DNA from 2 places in the Enterocloster lavalensis genome. Region 2 is predicted to be linked to the other one. Evidence: riboswitches for the same ligand, from Rfam matches in the RefSeq annotation. Region 2 holds a riboswitch; the other holds the start of a gene.
What was found. Region 2 has a riboswitch for cyclic di-GMP ahead of ACK2JC_RS21615 (hypothetical protein). Riboswitches for the same ligand answer to the same signal wherever they lie in the genome.

Region 1 (7,684 bases), 570 kb from region 2:
TGGCGGGAGAAGCTGGGACTGCGTCTGTCCGACAGCCTGACCGGCCTGAGCTGCCGGGTCCGTCGTATTCTCCTTGGCAAGAAGGCCCTCGCCGGACTCGGGTATTTCTGATTGGTCATTGGCTGCTGGCTGGGCCGCAACCGGATCTGCCGTTTTCCCGGAGGTGTCCTTGTAGTGATCGGCTCCGGCGTCCCGGGTGTAGACATCCGGGGTAACTGTGATTCCGTCGTTTTCATCCAGTTGGAGGCGGATGTGCACTGCAATGACATTCTCGGACACCGCCAGTTGGTACGCCTCCGCGTTACCGGTGACCTTGCCGGTCTGGATTCCGCTTTCGCGGTCTATGTGGATTTCAACCTGACTTTCCTGCCTCCCGGAATCGTCCAGCAAGGCCAGGTTGTGTGTTCCGGTCTCCACATCTTTAAAATGAAAAACCCCTTCCGAATCCGTGGTGGTTCGCCTGGGGTCGCTGTGTAGCTCTATTACCCGGTTTGCACAGGGCGAACCGTCTGTGTAAAAGATCTGTCCGCTGAAGTCGATTCGGTTCGGATTCACAGCCTCGTTCTCCGGGGACAGCACGATGGTGTCCAACATCTGCCCCAAACGGTGATCCGTCGCCCTTCCGATGTGGGTGCCCGCAAGGAAGGAGGTGATGGAAACGAACAGCAGGAGAATGGGAAGGATGATCCAGATGGTCTTGCTGTTGCCGGTGGTCTGGCTGTTCTTATGTGATTTTGGGCCAGAGTTGGGCATGGGCAGGGCCTCCTTTTACATAATTGAACTAAATGTTTTTTCGATTTGTTTAGCCTTTACTAGAATACAGATACTATAAGAATGGACTTGTACTCTGGTAAAGGCTAAACCGCTCACTGCGGATTAGCCTTTACCCTATAATTTTTAATTACCATCGTTTGCTATCGCATCCGGGTTCTGTACAGCAGTCATCGTTAAAGTAAATGTACCAGTTTTACCAGCCATTGCAGGCGCATCATTAATTCCATCAGCACTATCCGGAAGTACCCAGAAGATCTCTCTAGCCACATTCATAGCATCTTTCGTCGCACTATATGCAACCTGACCTGTCAAGCCCGCCTCAGTAATCGGAGTGTTATGTTCCGAATCCTCATAGAATTTTACGCCCGTTAACGCATTTTCCCCACCATCCGCTGTAATTAACACCTTATAGTCAAAACCAACCTCAGTTCCATCACCATTTACATTAATCTTAAATGATCCTTCATCTCCTGGAATCACTTTGTTATCCGCACCTTTTCCCTCCAGCACAATGTCTGCTGTATTAGTAAACGCACTATTATCGTTTTTAGCAAATTCTACCTTCCATTGTGCCGCCGTTGCAGTTGCCTGCCCAGTTGTACTACTGGTATACTTTGCAAACGTCCCCCCCCCCCCCACCAAACTACTGGTAACCAGTGTCAACACAACTGCTGCTCCAATTTTCCCAAAAATACTTTTCTTCATGTCTTTTCCTCTTTCCTTTTTAATTATTTTTTATTAATAAATTTAATTACTACCTACCATCACTCAGGCTCCGCGCGTCCCCGCCGTCACCCTTTCTCCGCTCTCAGCCGTTCCAATTCCATCTCCAGTTCTTTCGTCCTGGACACTTCCTTCCGGCTTTCAAGCTGTCTGCGGATCACATCCCACAGCACAAACAGCACCAGCGGGCACACCACAAACAGAATCATTCCCGTGGTCGTCTGCATGAACATCGCCAGATTCCCGGCTCCGGCGACTCTTCTCTGGTAAATGCCTTCCACGTCCGCCGGTTTCACCAGCCCCTGGTCGGCAGCGTTGTTGGCGTCGCCCTGAGTGACATACCGCGTCTCGCCGTTCTCCGACTTCACTTCCACGATTCTATGGGTCACCACCGCGCTTCCGCTCTTGTAAGCGATCACGTCGCCCACCTTCAGGCTGTCAGGATCGGTCTCCTTGACAAATACCATGTCGCCGGTCATGATACTCGGCTCCATGGAACCGGACAGCACGATAAACGGCTTATACCCCAGGAAATCAGGCACCTTGTCGGGACTGGTATAAGACTTCACGATCAGCGTCACGTTGATCAACAGCAGCGGAACGAACACCACACAGAGCGCGATCCCCACAGCTCCCACGATCTTTTGCAGCAAACCGTTTTTTTCCTTCATCCCTCACTCATCTCCTTTCTTCAAATGTTTCTCCCGACCAGCCAATCCGGAGGGGCACTCTCAGCACAAAAAAGGCAATCCTGAGTCCAGTCAGGATTGCCTAAAAATCTGCATAAACACACCTTGGGCGTGCAATACGCGAACCAAATATAAACGTACCATACCCGGAACGTCCATATAGGGGCAACTGGCTGTCATATCATATACTATGATTTAGACCCTTTAGCTTTGCGTCGCTGACTTTCATCAGTTTTGCCAAGTATGTAGTTGATATGGGCTCAGTATAGCGCAGCCTGCGCAACCGATGTGCAACTATTTCCGCGTATTTTGAAAATTATTAAATTTAAAATTCTGACTCCGTATTTTTCTCCTCACCCCCTGCCCGTACGTCCACTTGACAACCTGGCGTTGGTCTCCTCGGCCCAGCTATAGTCGAACATGTACTCGTCCTCATAGTGGTATCTCCCCCCGCCGGATGCCTTCATATATTCAAAGTAATCGCATTCCAGATCATCGCCCTTCACATAGCAGCCTCCCCGGCGGTTGTAGAATACGCCCTCGATCCCGTACTCCTCGAACACCCCGTGTATCCCGATCACCGCCTTCCGGTACAACGCCTTCACCCGGCTGTCATAGTCCTTGTCCGGCCACAGCTTGTCCACGGCTTCCTCCATGGTCACCTCGCCGCCCATGTGGTCCACGCAGAGGGCCAGCAACTCCTTGCTCTTGGCATTGGAAAATTTTACAAGTTTCTCGTCGATAAACACGTCGAACCGGCCGAAGGTCCTGATAAATACCCGCTTGGCCTGCCCCTTGGCCAGCAGCCTGGCGCGGTTTAACGCGTCCATGATGTCCTCCCGGCTGTAGGGCTTGAACACATAGTAGTCCGATTTCATTTTCAGGGCGTCCAGCACGTAATCGCTGTAGCCGCTGACAAAAATAATGATCATATCCCGCTTGATTTCCCGCAGCTTTCTGGCCAGCTCGATGCCGTTCATCTGGGGCATCTCGATGTCCAGCAGCGCGAAATCCACCGTGTTGTTCCTGGCGTACTCCAGCGCCTCCAGGGGATTGGTAAACCTCCCCACCAGTTCTATTTCCCTGACCTGCGCGCACTCGATCTCAAACTGGCGCATGGACAGCTCTTCATCATCCACAACAATCGTCCGCATGTTCCGTCCTCCCCTCTGTTTCAAATTTCGATTATCCCTGTTTGGGAATCCGCACAATGGCCCGGGTTCCTTTGCCCGGTATGCTGTTGATTTCCAGGCACGCGCCCGCGATCTCCTGCAGGCGCAGCCGGATATTTTCAAGGCCTGCCGAGGTTTTGGGCACACCGGCGGCGGGATCAAAACCGGCGCCGTCGTCCAGCACCTCCACCATGTAGCTGTGCTCGTCCTCGAAGGTGCTGACCTTCACCGTGCCATCGCCATTTTTCCCGCGGATACCGTGTTTGATGGCGTTCTCCACCAGGGGCTGCACGGTCAGGGGCGGAACCTCGAAGCCGTCCGGGCCAATCTCATACACCAGGGCCAGCTTGTCCCCGAAGCGCACCTTTTCGATATTACAGTAATTGCGGATATGCTCCAATTCCTGGGCAAACGGGATCATACCGCCCTGGCCGATGGAATCGATGTTGGCCCTGAGATATTTGGAGAAATCGTAGACCAGATTGTAGGCCCGGTCCGGGTCCAACTTGATCAGCGTCCGGATGGAGCTGAGCGTATTGTAAATAAAATGGGGCTGGATCTGGCTGATCATCAGCCTGAGCCTGGAGTCCTGCAGTTCCCGCCCGATCCGCGCAGTCTCCTCCCGCTTATGCCGGGTGTCCATGAGCAGCGCGGCAAACAGGCAGGCGATATAGCCGAACAGCCCGCTGCGCAGATAATTTCCGTTCCGCATATAATCCATTTGATAGTACAGAACGATCTCCGCTCCCAGACTCACAGCCATCAGCGCCATCCCGGCGCATTCCAGCTTGAAATACGCGCCCAGGGGCCTTTCCCTGCGGAAACGCTTTACGATGATCAACAGCAGCGCCAGAAACATAACTGCGTAACAGGTGTGGGTAACCCAGGCCGTTTCCATGAAATCCGCCACATTTGTCAGGTGCAGGATGTTCAGGATAAAAAAGTTGGCGGAGAACATATAGCTGAGCCGTCGCAGCGCCGGCTGGTACTCCCGGGGGAACCGATGCATAAGGTAAAACAGGTAGGGCAGCGGGCAGATCATGGACAGAATATAGCGGGCCATGGTCATGGTATAGCCGAAATCCCATATGAACCCGGGAAATTCCACCTCATTTACCATCCAGAGGGAGGCTAACACCACGAATATACCCAGGCAGCGGACTGTACAGACGTCCTCCAGCAGGCTGCGCAGGTAAAATGAACTGACGAAGATGGCCAGTCCCAGGATCATGAATACCCCGCAAACCATCATCTGCGGGATATACTGCCGCAGCAGGTAGGAAGTCAGCTTCAGCGGCGCCCCCAGCCAGACCGGTGACAGCACGCCTGAGGACACACGGTACGGGGAGCGCAAGGTCACGGCTATGGTCTGTCCAGCGCAGTCCGGCGGAATCTGCACCATATTCCAGTGGTTGGGCGTCGCCTTGCCGGAAGGGCGCATACCGTCGGAATTGTAACGGTACAGCAGGCGGTCTCCCACCCTCACCTCCACGCTGGAAAAGGCTGTATGGAAACAGATCGCATAATCGTCAAACCCGGTATCCGGCAGTTTTTTGCTCATGGTGACCGGCACGTTCGGAGCTGCGCCGGACTTGTGCGGCATAGAAATGATTCCGGTCTCCACGCCCTCCTGCGTCAGCGTCCATCCTTCCGAAAAATTCACCGGCGACGGCCCGTCCACCAGACTTTCAGTCCGGGCCTCAAACCGGAGATTCCCGGACCACAATAAAATGACAAACGCCAACATGGCCGCTGTCAGAAACAGTATGTATGCCGTCCGGTTCTCCCGGTTTTCCTCATTGAACATGATTTCCCCCGCCCTTTATTTTCCATTTTCTGTTTTTATTATAATCAATAACGTAGGGATTCACAATCAAAATATGGAATATGCGGTTTGTAAATTTTTTACAAACCGCATACCTGTCGCATAACCGGATTCACTTTAAATATTACAGCGTGCAGCTCACGCTTCCGTCACATCCCCCACCAAATAGCGGTCCACAAAGCTGTGGTTCAGCTTCACGCCCAAACCCGGGGCGGTGGGCACGTCCAACACGCCGTCGTGGATCTTGTGCTCAAATGCCTCCTCCACAATCTCGTAGTGGCACGGGTCGTGGAAGGGGAACATTTCCTGCATGGCCAGATTGCCCAGACACGCGGCCAGCTGTACTGCCGCGGCCGTCAGCACCGGCCCGCCGCAGTTGTGAGGCGCAATCCTGGCGCAGTAGGTCTCCGCCATGGCCCCGATGTGAAACGCCTCCAGAATGCCCCCGCAGGTTCCCGGGTCGGGCTGCACGATGTCCACGGCCCGGCTCTCCAGAAGCCTGCGGAAGCCGTACCGCGTGTAGAGCCGCTCCCCGGTGGCCAGCGGAATGTCCACCTTCTCCCGGATCACCCGGTAGGCGTCCACATCGAAGGCGTCCATGGCCTCCTCGTACCAGAAAATGTTATATGGCTCAATGGCCTGCCCGAACCGCCACATCATATCGCTGGTCCCCTCGGCGGTCACGTCCACCAAGAGATCCCGGTCCGGCCCAATGGTCCGGCGCACCAGCTCCACCGCCTTCACCGCGCAGTTGAAATTGGCTTTGGTCACGTTCCGGTTTTTAATGTGCTTGTTCAGGTGGCGCACCGGGTCCACCTGGCTCATCGGGTACATTTTCAGGGCGTCATATCCCTTTTCCACCACCGCCTCGGCTCTCCTGGCGAAATCTTCGGGCGTGACGCATTTTCCCTCGGACCAGCCGTTGGCGTAGACCGGAATCTGATCCCGCTGCTTTCCGCCCAGAAGCTGGTACACGGGAACGCCCAATGCCTGGCCCTTGATATCCCAAAGGGCGTGTTCCAGGGCGCTGGCCGCAGCGTAAAAGATCGCACCGGCCCCCTTGCCCCAGAAGGTGTCGTAATAAAAATCGTTCCAGATAGACTGGATCTCGTCGGGATTTTTCCCCACCACGAACCGTCCGGCCAATTCCTCAGCCATTTTGGCGGCGGCGTAGCAGCCCACGCCGAAGCCCACCGCGCCCTCGCCGATGCCATTTATCCCTTCATCGGTCAGCACTTCCGCGATCACCGGGCGGAAAGTCCCGGTGTCAACCACATAGATTTTAACCTCTCTTACCTTCATCTTCCCAATTCCTTTCTACAGATTGTTGATCTCCCTGACCTGGTGGCAGGCTACGAAATGGCCCGGCAGCACTTCCTCCAGCTCCGGCTCACAGCTGCGGCACCGCTCATCGGCGTAGGGACAGCGGGGCGCGAACCGGCAGGCTTTGGGCGGCTCGATAGGGGATGCCAGCTCCCCCTTTAGCAGAATCCGGTTCCGCCTGACTCCCAGCCTGGCCCGAGGTATCGCAGACAGAAGGGCCTTGGTGTAGGGGTGCAGCTGGCGGCTGAACAACTCCTTTGAGCTGGAATTTTCTACCACCACGCCCAGATACATGACCATAATGTCATCGGAGATGTGTTTCACCACCGACAGATCGTGGGTCACGAAAATGTAGGTCAGGTTCAGCTCGTCCTGGAGATCCATCATCAAATTTAAAATCTGGGCCTGGATGGACACGTCCAGGGCGGACACCGGCTCGTCGCAGACGATGAACCTGGGATTTAAGGCCAGGGCGCGCCCGATGCCGATGCGCTGGCGCCGCCCGCCGTCCAGCTCATGGGGATAGCTGTGCTCGTAGCGCTCCGGCAGTCCCACGATATCCATGAGCTCGCGCACCCGGCGGTTGTACTCATCCCTGCTTTTGCACATTTTGTAGACCTTTAACGGTTCCCCGATGATCTCGGCCACCGACTGCCGCGGATTGATGGAGGAGTAGGGGTCCTGGAACACCATTTGCATATTCCGCCTGAGATCGTGAAGCTGGGCTTTAGTGGGATTTGAAATGTCCGCTCCGTCAAACAGAATCTGCCCCTCCGTGGCTGGAAGGAGGTGAAGGATCACCCGGCCAAGGGTGGATTTCCCGCAGCCGGATTCCCCCACCACGCCCAGGGTCCGTCCCTCCTCGATGGAGAAGGAGACGTTGTCCACCGCGTGGAGCAGCCCGGACTTCGTGGAAAAATACTTCTTTAAATGTTTCACCTGCAGCAGTGTACTCATCTTTTCCCCTCCTCTCCGCCGGCCGCCAGCCAGCAGCGCACCTCGTGGGTATCCGACACCTTCACCGCAGGCGGCGGCTTGACGCAGCGCCCGTCCGCATGGCTGCAGCGGTCGCAGAAATTGCAGCCCTCCGGCAGGTTGGCCGGATCAGGCATCATTCCCGGGATAATGTTCAGCCGCTCGCTCTCCACATCCAGATCCGGGATGGACTGAAACAGGCC
Region 2 (7,684 bases):
CCATACGATTGCGGCGATCGATGCGTTCTTTTTTGGGTAAGCGAACCCGAATCCATGTCAAAAAAGTATGCTTCATTATCGCATTTCATCAACAAGGTGGTTTCATCGTGTGAAAGAATCAATTCAAGCTTCGTTTCCTGTTCTAATAAAATGTGAGATGCCTGGGTATTGACATTAAACGCAATCAGAGCATAACGATGGTTCTCCATTTGAGTTGAATAAATCAAGGTTTCTCCGCCAGATAACCAGGTGTATGTCCCCCATGCCTGGGAACTGTGCTCACAGGATTGTGTTACAACCTCTGGAGCGTCATTTAAGCTACAGCGGTATAGCGTTTTTCCGCTTATAAAACTCAATGAATCTTCACGTATATTTAGGTGCAGATACAATCTTGCCGACATCGAGGAGATTTGCATTTCCATTTATTAAATCAACATCGACAATCGCAGCTCCATTGAATTCTGCGTATGTAATATGCGTTTTATTTTCATTAAAATATAAACCACCTTCATCTTTATTATGGGGCAGCTAGCAGAATCATCTATTCCTCATTTTTCTTTAACTAAATCTTCTTGGGTGCAGGCGGCCAGAGCGGAACAGCATGTAAGAATTAAAAAAATGATTTTGGAATATTTCATAGATCACCTCCATGATTGCGTGATCAAGGTTTCGGCGCATATATTCCCTGGAATTATACCATAAACACTAAGGGCTGCGCCACCCCTTCTGCCGAAGCATTTGATCCGCCTCCTCCATTGCCCCGGCGGTCCATATTTCTTGATGCAGTCAGTCCGATATGCTAAGATGAAACCAGCGATTTGAGAAAAAACCACACCGAACAGGAGGGAGTTTATGAACAGCAGCGTCGCCATTTACCCATCGGCCCAATGGAAGCAGCAGACCGGAAAATGGGCGGAATATCTGAAGCTGGCCCGGGAGTACGGCTTTGGAGAGGTGTTTTCCAGCATCCACCTGCCAGAGCTCAGGCTTGCGGATCAAGTGGAAATGCTGGAGGAGCTGGGGGGCCTGGCCGGAAATCTGGGCATGGAATTGACCGTGGATATCGGCGGCGGGGAGATCAGACAGCTGCTGGAGGATCAGGAGCTGTGCGCCCGTGTCCGAAGTGCGGGCATCGGTCTGCTGCGGCTGGACTACGGTTTCAGCCACAAACAGGCTGGAGCGCTCTATCACCGTCTTGGGATCAAAGGCTTTGTGATCAACGCCTCGATCTACAACCAGAGGGAGGCGGAAAACGTGAAAGCGGATTTGGCGGCCATCGATCCTTCCATAGAGCTGCGCGCCTGCCACAATTTTTATCCCCGGCCGGAGACAGGGCTGGACCGGGAGTTTTTTGAACGCCAGAACCGCATTTTTGCCGGTCTGGGGCTGCCCATTTACGCCTGTATTCCCGGAAAAAGCCATCCCCGTCCGCCTCTGAGGCTGGGTCTGCCCACCCTGGAGGAGCATCGTCATATGGATCTGGAACGGGTTTGTGTGGAACTGGCATGTAGTCCAGGGATCGGCGGTGTGATGGCGGCGGATGAATTTTTCAGTGAAATCGAGCTGGCCTGCATTTCCCATATTCTGAAGCGGGAGCCGCTGACGTTGCGGGTACGGCTTTTAGAAGGGATCAGCCAGGAGGAAGATCAGCTCTTGTTCTCCGGGCCGCACCATTTCCGCTATGACAGTAACCGGCAGATCCTGCGCTCCCGTACCTCGCGGGAGGTTTCCAGGATCGGCAGAAAGGTGGCACCGGGCCGGACGAGCGAACGCCAGCGGGGGATGATCACAGTGGACAACGAAAGGTATGACCGTTATAGTGGCGAGGTACAGATCGTTCTGGAAGATTTGGGAGCGGATAGCCGGGTGAACTGCTGCGGCCAGATTGACGGGAGGGACCTGTGGAAGCTCGAATACTACCGGGATGGCTTTGATTACCGGCTGGCGGGGAATGGGAAGAACGGGGCATTTTAGCTGCCGGAGGGGGTCCAAGGGAACCGCTGACAAAAGGAATTGGGTGAAGGAAGGTTAATTTGGAAAAACCTTTATTTGCCCTTCTCCCCAACCTATGTTATAATTTTGCTAATGTCGCGCGCGCAAACCGCGCCCCGGCATCGAACCATTTGGCATACGAAGGACAACACAGGTCGGAAGGGAGAGGAAAATGAACATTTTCGGCGGTAACAGTTTCATGAACCAATACAACAAAGCGAAGATGAACCAGCAGGCGCAGCCTCAGGGGAATCCACAGGGAGGCGGCGCGGGCAAGGGCGCCAAATCGGTGCTGTTCGCTTTTAAGATGGTGATTCTCATCTTGTTTTTAGGGGTCACGGCCCTGCAGTCGTTTTACACGCTGTCGGAGAACGAGATGGCGGTGATCACCACCCTGGGGTCGCCCTCCAGCGTCACCACCTCAGGTTTTAAATTTAAATGGCCTTATATCCAGCAGGTCCACAAGATGTCCAAGGAGATCAGGGGCATGTCCATCGGCTACGACCCGGACTACGACCCCTACAACCACGCCAACAGCGAGAACAATCCCATCACCGTGCCCAGCGAGGCAGAGATGATCACCAACGATTTCAACTTTGTCAACGTGGATTTCTACATCGAGTACCAGATCGTGGACCCGGTGCGGGCCTACATCAACAGTGAATCGGCTATTTCCATCCTGCGCAACCTGGCCCAGTCCTATATCCGCGACACCGTGGGTTCCTACGGGGTGGACGAGGTGATCACCACGGGCAAGGCGGAGATTCAGACCAAGGTGAAAACTCTGCTCACGGAGCGGCTGGAGCAGGAGGACATCGGTTACGGAATCAACAACGTGACCATCCAGGACGCGGTGCCGCCCACGGACGCGGTCAACGACGCCTTCAAGGCGGTTGAGGACGCCAAACAGGGCATGGACACCAAGCTCAACGAGGCGAAGAAGTACCAGTCCGAGCAGCTTCCCGCCGCCAACGCCAAGGCCGACAAGGCGTTAAAGGACGCGGAGGCTTTCAAGCAGGAGCGCATCAGCGAGGCCGAGGGCCAGGTGTCCCGTTTCAACGACATGTACGACGAGTACGCAAAATACCCGCTGATCACCAAAAAGCGTATGTTCTACGAGATGATGGAGGAAGTCCTCCCGGGTCTCAAGGTGATTGTGGACGGTTCCGACGGAACCCAGACGGTGCTGCCCCTGGATTCCTTTGTGGACGGAAATGCGAAAGGAGGAGCTGAGTGATGAAAAAACGTATTTTTAAAGGCACAGGTCTGATCCTGCTGCTCCTGGTTCTGTTTGTGCTCTCCAACGCGGTGGTCATTACCAGGGCCAACGAGTACGTGCTGATCAAACAATTCGGAAAAGTGGTGCGGGTGGAGGAAAATGCGGGCCCGTCCCTGTGCATCCCGTTTTTGCAGACCGTGCAGCGGGTTCCAAAGCACAAGATGATCTCCGATTTATATCCCAGCGATGTGACCACCAAGGATAAGAAGGTAATGACCGTGGATTCCTTTGTGATCTGGGATATCAGTGATCCGGTGAAATATCTGTCCTCCTTAAACGCCAGCAAGGAGAAGGCGGAAATCCGTCTGGGCAATGTGGTGTACAACTCCATCAAGACCGTTTTGTCCTCCACCAACCAGGCCGACATCATTTCCGGCCGCGACGGGGAGCTGGCCCAGTCCATCACCGACAACATTGGCAATTCCATGGATTCCTACGGCATCCACATCTACGCGGTGGAGACCAAGAAGCTGGATCTGCCGGACTCCAACAAGGAATCCGTATACCAGCGTATGATCTCCGAGCGGAACAACATCGCGGCCCAGTACACCGCGGACGGCGATTACCAGTCCCAGCTGATCAAGAACGAGACGGACCGGACGGTGAAGGAGACCATCGCCAAGGCTCAGGCCGAGGCGGAGAAAATCAAGGCCGAGGGCGAGGCGCGCTACATGCAGATTTTGAGCGACGCCTACAACGATGAGTCCAAGGCGGATTTTTACAACTATGTGCGGTCTCTGGACGCGATGAAGGCTTCCATGAAGGGGAGCAATAAGACCATTATTCTGGATGAGGACAGCGAGTTGGCCAGGATTTTGTCAGGGAATTAAGAGCGATATAACTTAGCTGTCCGTTTGACGGCGAAAATGAGAACAGAGCGTTGAAACAGCGCTGCTGTTCTCTTTTTTTGGCCGTTCGGGGAGCGGGCTTTGGGGGAGAGCCGAAGGGCCGGTTAAAACCACGAATTTAAGCGTTAGGCTCTGGATTTACCGGATGGACTCGAATCTTGATAATTTGCATTATGTAGATTATTTTATTGCTATTTTCTGTAAATCTAATATAATAGAAATTAAGGATGCAACGAAATTAAAGATTGGGCAAACCCGTCGAAAGGCGGAGACGCAAAGCTACAGGGGCTTCACCGGATGGTAAGCCAGCCAGCTGCTCTCACCGGTACGACCGGCTCTGAACAGGTGGCGTTTGTGCTGCCTGTTTTTTGATGCAAAAGTCCGGCGGGGCTGCAAAATTCATGTAAGGAAAGGAGGGCAGAGGGCCCGGTGGCGGGATGGTTGTAATTCGCAGGAAAGCGCGGGAATAGCGAAGCGCTTTTAAGTTGCATACACATTAGACTATAAAGGCAAACCCGCCGAAAGGCGGCGGCGCAAAGCTACAGGGGCTAAACCGGACGGCATGCCAGCCAGTTGCAGGAATGATGGAATGTAGTAGCGAAAGAATGACGGCAAAACCTTCATGAAGGGGCTTTAGACGTATGTTCTGGACACTTCTGTCATTTTATGAGATGAGAAGGATGGAGGTAGAACATGAAAGGATTGAAACGCGCATCAAAAGCCGCAGTGTCGCTGTGGCTCTCAGCGGTTATGACCGTGCTGCCGGCCGCCGGAGGAATGATCGTACCGGCGTACGGCATGGAGTTGACGGAAAATGCAGGGGATGCGGATACAGGAAGCTTTGACGGCTATGAGGCTGCTGTGGACGGCTTGGCGGAAGCGGACAGCCCGGGAAGCGAAGCGGAAGCCGGCCCGGAGCAGGGGCAGGAGCCGGGAGAACAGAACGGTTCCGGCCAGGAAGCGGGGAGTAAGGACGGAGCAGGCCAGGAACAGGGCGCTCCGGACGGATCTGAGCAGAACCAGGGAAATGAGGACGGCAGCGGGCAGGATCAGGGAAGCCCGGATGGCAGCGGTCAGAACCAGGGTTCTCAGGGCAGCGCAGGCCAGGAGCAGGGCGCTCCGGACGGATCTGAGCAGAACCAGGGAAATGAGAACGGCAGCGGCCAGAACCAGGGAACCCCGGACAGTTCCGGCCAGAACCAGGAAAACCAGAACGGCGCCAATCAAAATCAAGGGTCCCAGGGAGGCAGCTCAGCAGAGGAGACCTTGCCCGAGGAAACCCAGCCGGAAGAGACCTTACCGGACCAGAATTCATCCGGCGCAATCCGTCCGGATGAAACGCTGCCCGAGGAGACTATTCCGGAGGAGTCCGCCCCCGATGACAGCCAGTCCGGCGCAATCCGCCCGGATGAGACGCTGCCGGAGGAAACCGTTTCGGAGCAGACATCCACTGAAGAAACGCAGCCTGTGGAGAGCAATCCGGCGTCTCAGGCCCCGGAAACCACAGTTGCGGAGAGCACGTTGAACCCGGAATTGATTCCGCCGGAAACCCCGGCGCAAAAGCAGATGTCCCAGGAGGACATGATGCTGACTGCGACGGTTGACGGAGTCCGGATTACCGTGGAGGCGGAGGCCGGAATCCTTCCGGAGGATACGGAGCTGGTGGTTCAGCGGATCAAATCTGCCGGGGAACTGGAAAAAATACAGGATGCGGTGTCCCGCGCCAGAGAAGATCAGGAGACGGAGGACGCCGGGCAGCAGATTTATGCATTTGACATTTCCCTGTACAGCGGGGAGGAACTGATCGAGCCTGAGGACGAGGTGATCATCAGCGTTGAACTGCTGGAACGCTTGTCTGACACGGATAACGTTCAAGCGGATCTGTTCCATTTGGATGAACAGCTGGAGGAAGCGGAACAGCTGGAAACAGCGGTGGACGGCGGGGCGGTTGTGGCCCCGGTATCCCATTTTTCACCTTTTGCACTGCTGGTGGCTACGGCCTCGGCTGTGGCTGTGGACGGATATAGAGAGGCCGGGGCGGATATGACCATGGCCCAGGCGCTGGAAGACCTGACCGAGGATGAGATCGCGCGGGCAGGCGGCGAGGTGACGATCTGCCTGACCGGGGATACTCAGGACGAGGCGGAGGTTTTTATTCCGCAGGATATGGGGATCAAGCATATTACCATAACCCAGAAAAATATAGGGGGGGGGGGATATAAAATAGGAAAAGGTTCAAATGGAGCCACGCTGTTTGCCAATGGCGTTCCGCTGCTTCTGGAGCACGGGCAGCTTGCAAATCTATACGGAGGCGGTAAAAATATTAAACTGGACCGCACGGATATCACAATCACAGGCGGAGAATTCCTGGGAGGCCCGGGAGGTCTGGATTTGGTGATTGTGGGCGGCAGTATGGCCACTGCGGCAGGAGCGGACGTATCGGTTACAGATTCCTGCAACATTACAATCGAAGATAATACGACACTTGAGATCGGCAGCATCTATGCCGGCAGCGTTTTAGACGGAAAAGATTCAAAAGCGGAGATCGGCAGCACCAATTTGACGGTGAGAGACTCTTCCGTGCTGATCTGCATGGGCTGTGGGGGCTGCTTTTTGTGGGATGGAGCAGATAACGCTCTTGCAGATGTGGGTGAAACCCATATCAATATAGAGAATAGCGAGTTGCAGGTAGGCTATTTTGATTTTTCATTTTCTTTGTTTGGCGGTAATATTGGAAATAACAAGGTAGCGAATCAGAAATTGATTTGCGGGACCACCAATATTTCTGTCACGGATTCTTCGATTGGAGTATTCGGCTATGGCGGTGGCGAGCTTTTTGGAGGCCAGTATTGTTCTTATGACAAAGGCACGCCGGAGATAAGGCTGGAAAAATCGGTGATCCGTCTGGAAAACAGCCAGGTAAACGGAGTGTTTGGCGGGGGCTATTATGAGGATAATTGCCTTTCTCAAACCGGCTCTTCTGAAATTTATGCCGACAACTGTCAGTTTGAGTATTCCTCAGCTGTGGAGGAGGATTGTTCGATTATTTATAGCGGGGATTTGTACCTGACAGACCGGGATTATGGGAGTACACCTCAGATGGATTGTGCTGAAATCGCGCTTGCAGGCGGAATTACGGAGGGCGTTCTGATTCGCGCCGAGGGAGTCAACCAGAACAATACAACCAAGGTAGAACTTCCGATTTATCCCTCCGAGTCCCACCTCACACTCGACCAGTCCATTCGCTCTCAGGTCGACGCCCTGGACTTAGACAGCCATTGGACGGAAGCTACCGTTCTCTTTGACAATGGTTCCACCACGGTAATCACCACATATGAGGATTACGCCGATCTTATTGCGCAAATCCGCGCCGCCGCGCCGCTCCCCGATCCTGTGGAGGAACCCGGAAAAGTGGAGCAGAAGCCGGAACCGGAGCAGGTGGAGACGCCGGCGGCCCTGAGGGCAGCGCCATTGCCCCGGAGGAGCTGGAGGCCAAGAAAAACGCCGCGGTGGAGGATGTGATCCAGGCTATCGCCGACACTGCGGCAAACAGCACGGTGCCCAG

Region 1: another riboswitch for cyclic di-GMP. It lies ahead of ACK2JC_RS19000 (signal peptidase I); the one in region 2 lies ahead of ACK2JC_RS21615 (hypothetical protein).

The regions. Positions count from the first base shown of each region.
Region 1 covers NZ_CP176637.1:4,255,054-4,262,737, reverse strand. Annotated here, with positions in the region: gene ACK2JC_RS19010 (hypothetical protein) at 1-753, opposite strand, end outside; gene ACK2JC_RS19005 (hypothetical protein) at 898-1,479, opposite strand; gene ACK2JC_RS19000 (signal peptidase I) at 1,566-2,168, opposite strand; cyclic di-GMP riboswitch class I at 2,348-2,435, opposite strand; gene ACK2JC_RS18995 (response regulator) at 2,540-3,340, opposite strand; gene ACK2JC_RS18990 (sensor histidine kinase) at 3,372-5,165, opposite strand; gene ACK2JC_RS18985 (mandelate racemase/muconate lactonizing enzyme family protein) at 5,322-6,485, opposite strand; gene ACK2JC_RS18980 (oligopeptide/dipeptide ABC transporter ATP-binding protein) at 6,501-7,463, opposite strand; gene ACK2JC_RS18975 (ABC transporter ATP-binding protein) at 7,460-7,684, opposite strand, start outside.
Region 2 covers NZ_CP176637.1:4,826,879-4,834,562, forward strand. Annotated here, with positions in the region: gene ACK2JC_RS21595 (hypothetical protein) at 1-422, opposite strand, end outside; gene ACK2JC_RS21600 (MupG family TIM beta-alpha barrel fold protein) at 853-1,974, shown strand; gene hflK (FtsH protease activity modulator HflK) at 2,165-3,229, shown strand; gene hflC (protease modulator HflC) at 3,229-4,101, shown strand; cyclic di-GMP riboswitch class I at 4,358-4,440, shown strand; cyclic di-GMP riboswitch class I at 4,618-4,700, shown strand; gene ACK2JC_RS21615 (hypothetical protein) at 4,813-7,641, shown strand; gene ACK2JC_RS21620 (hypothetical protein) at 7,629-7,684, shown strand, end outside.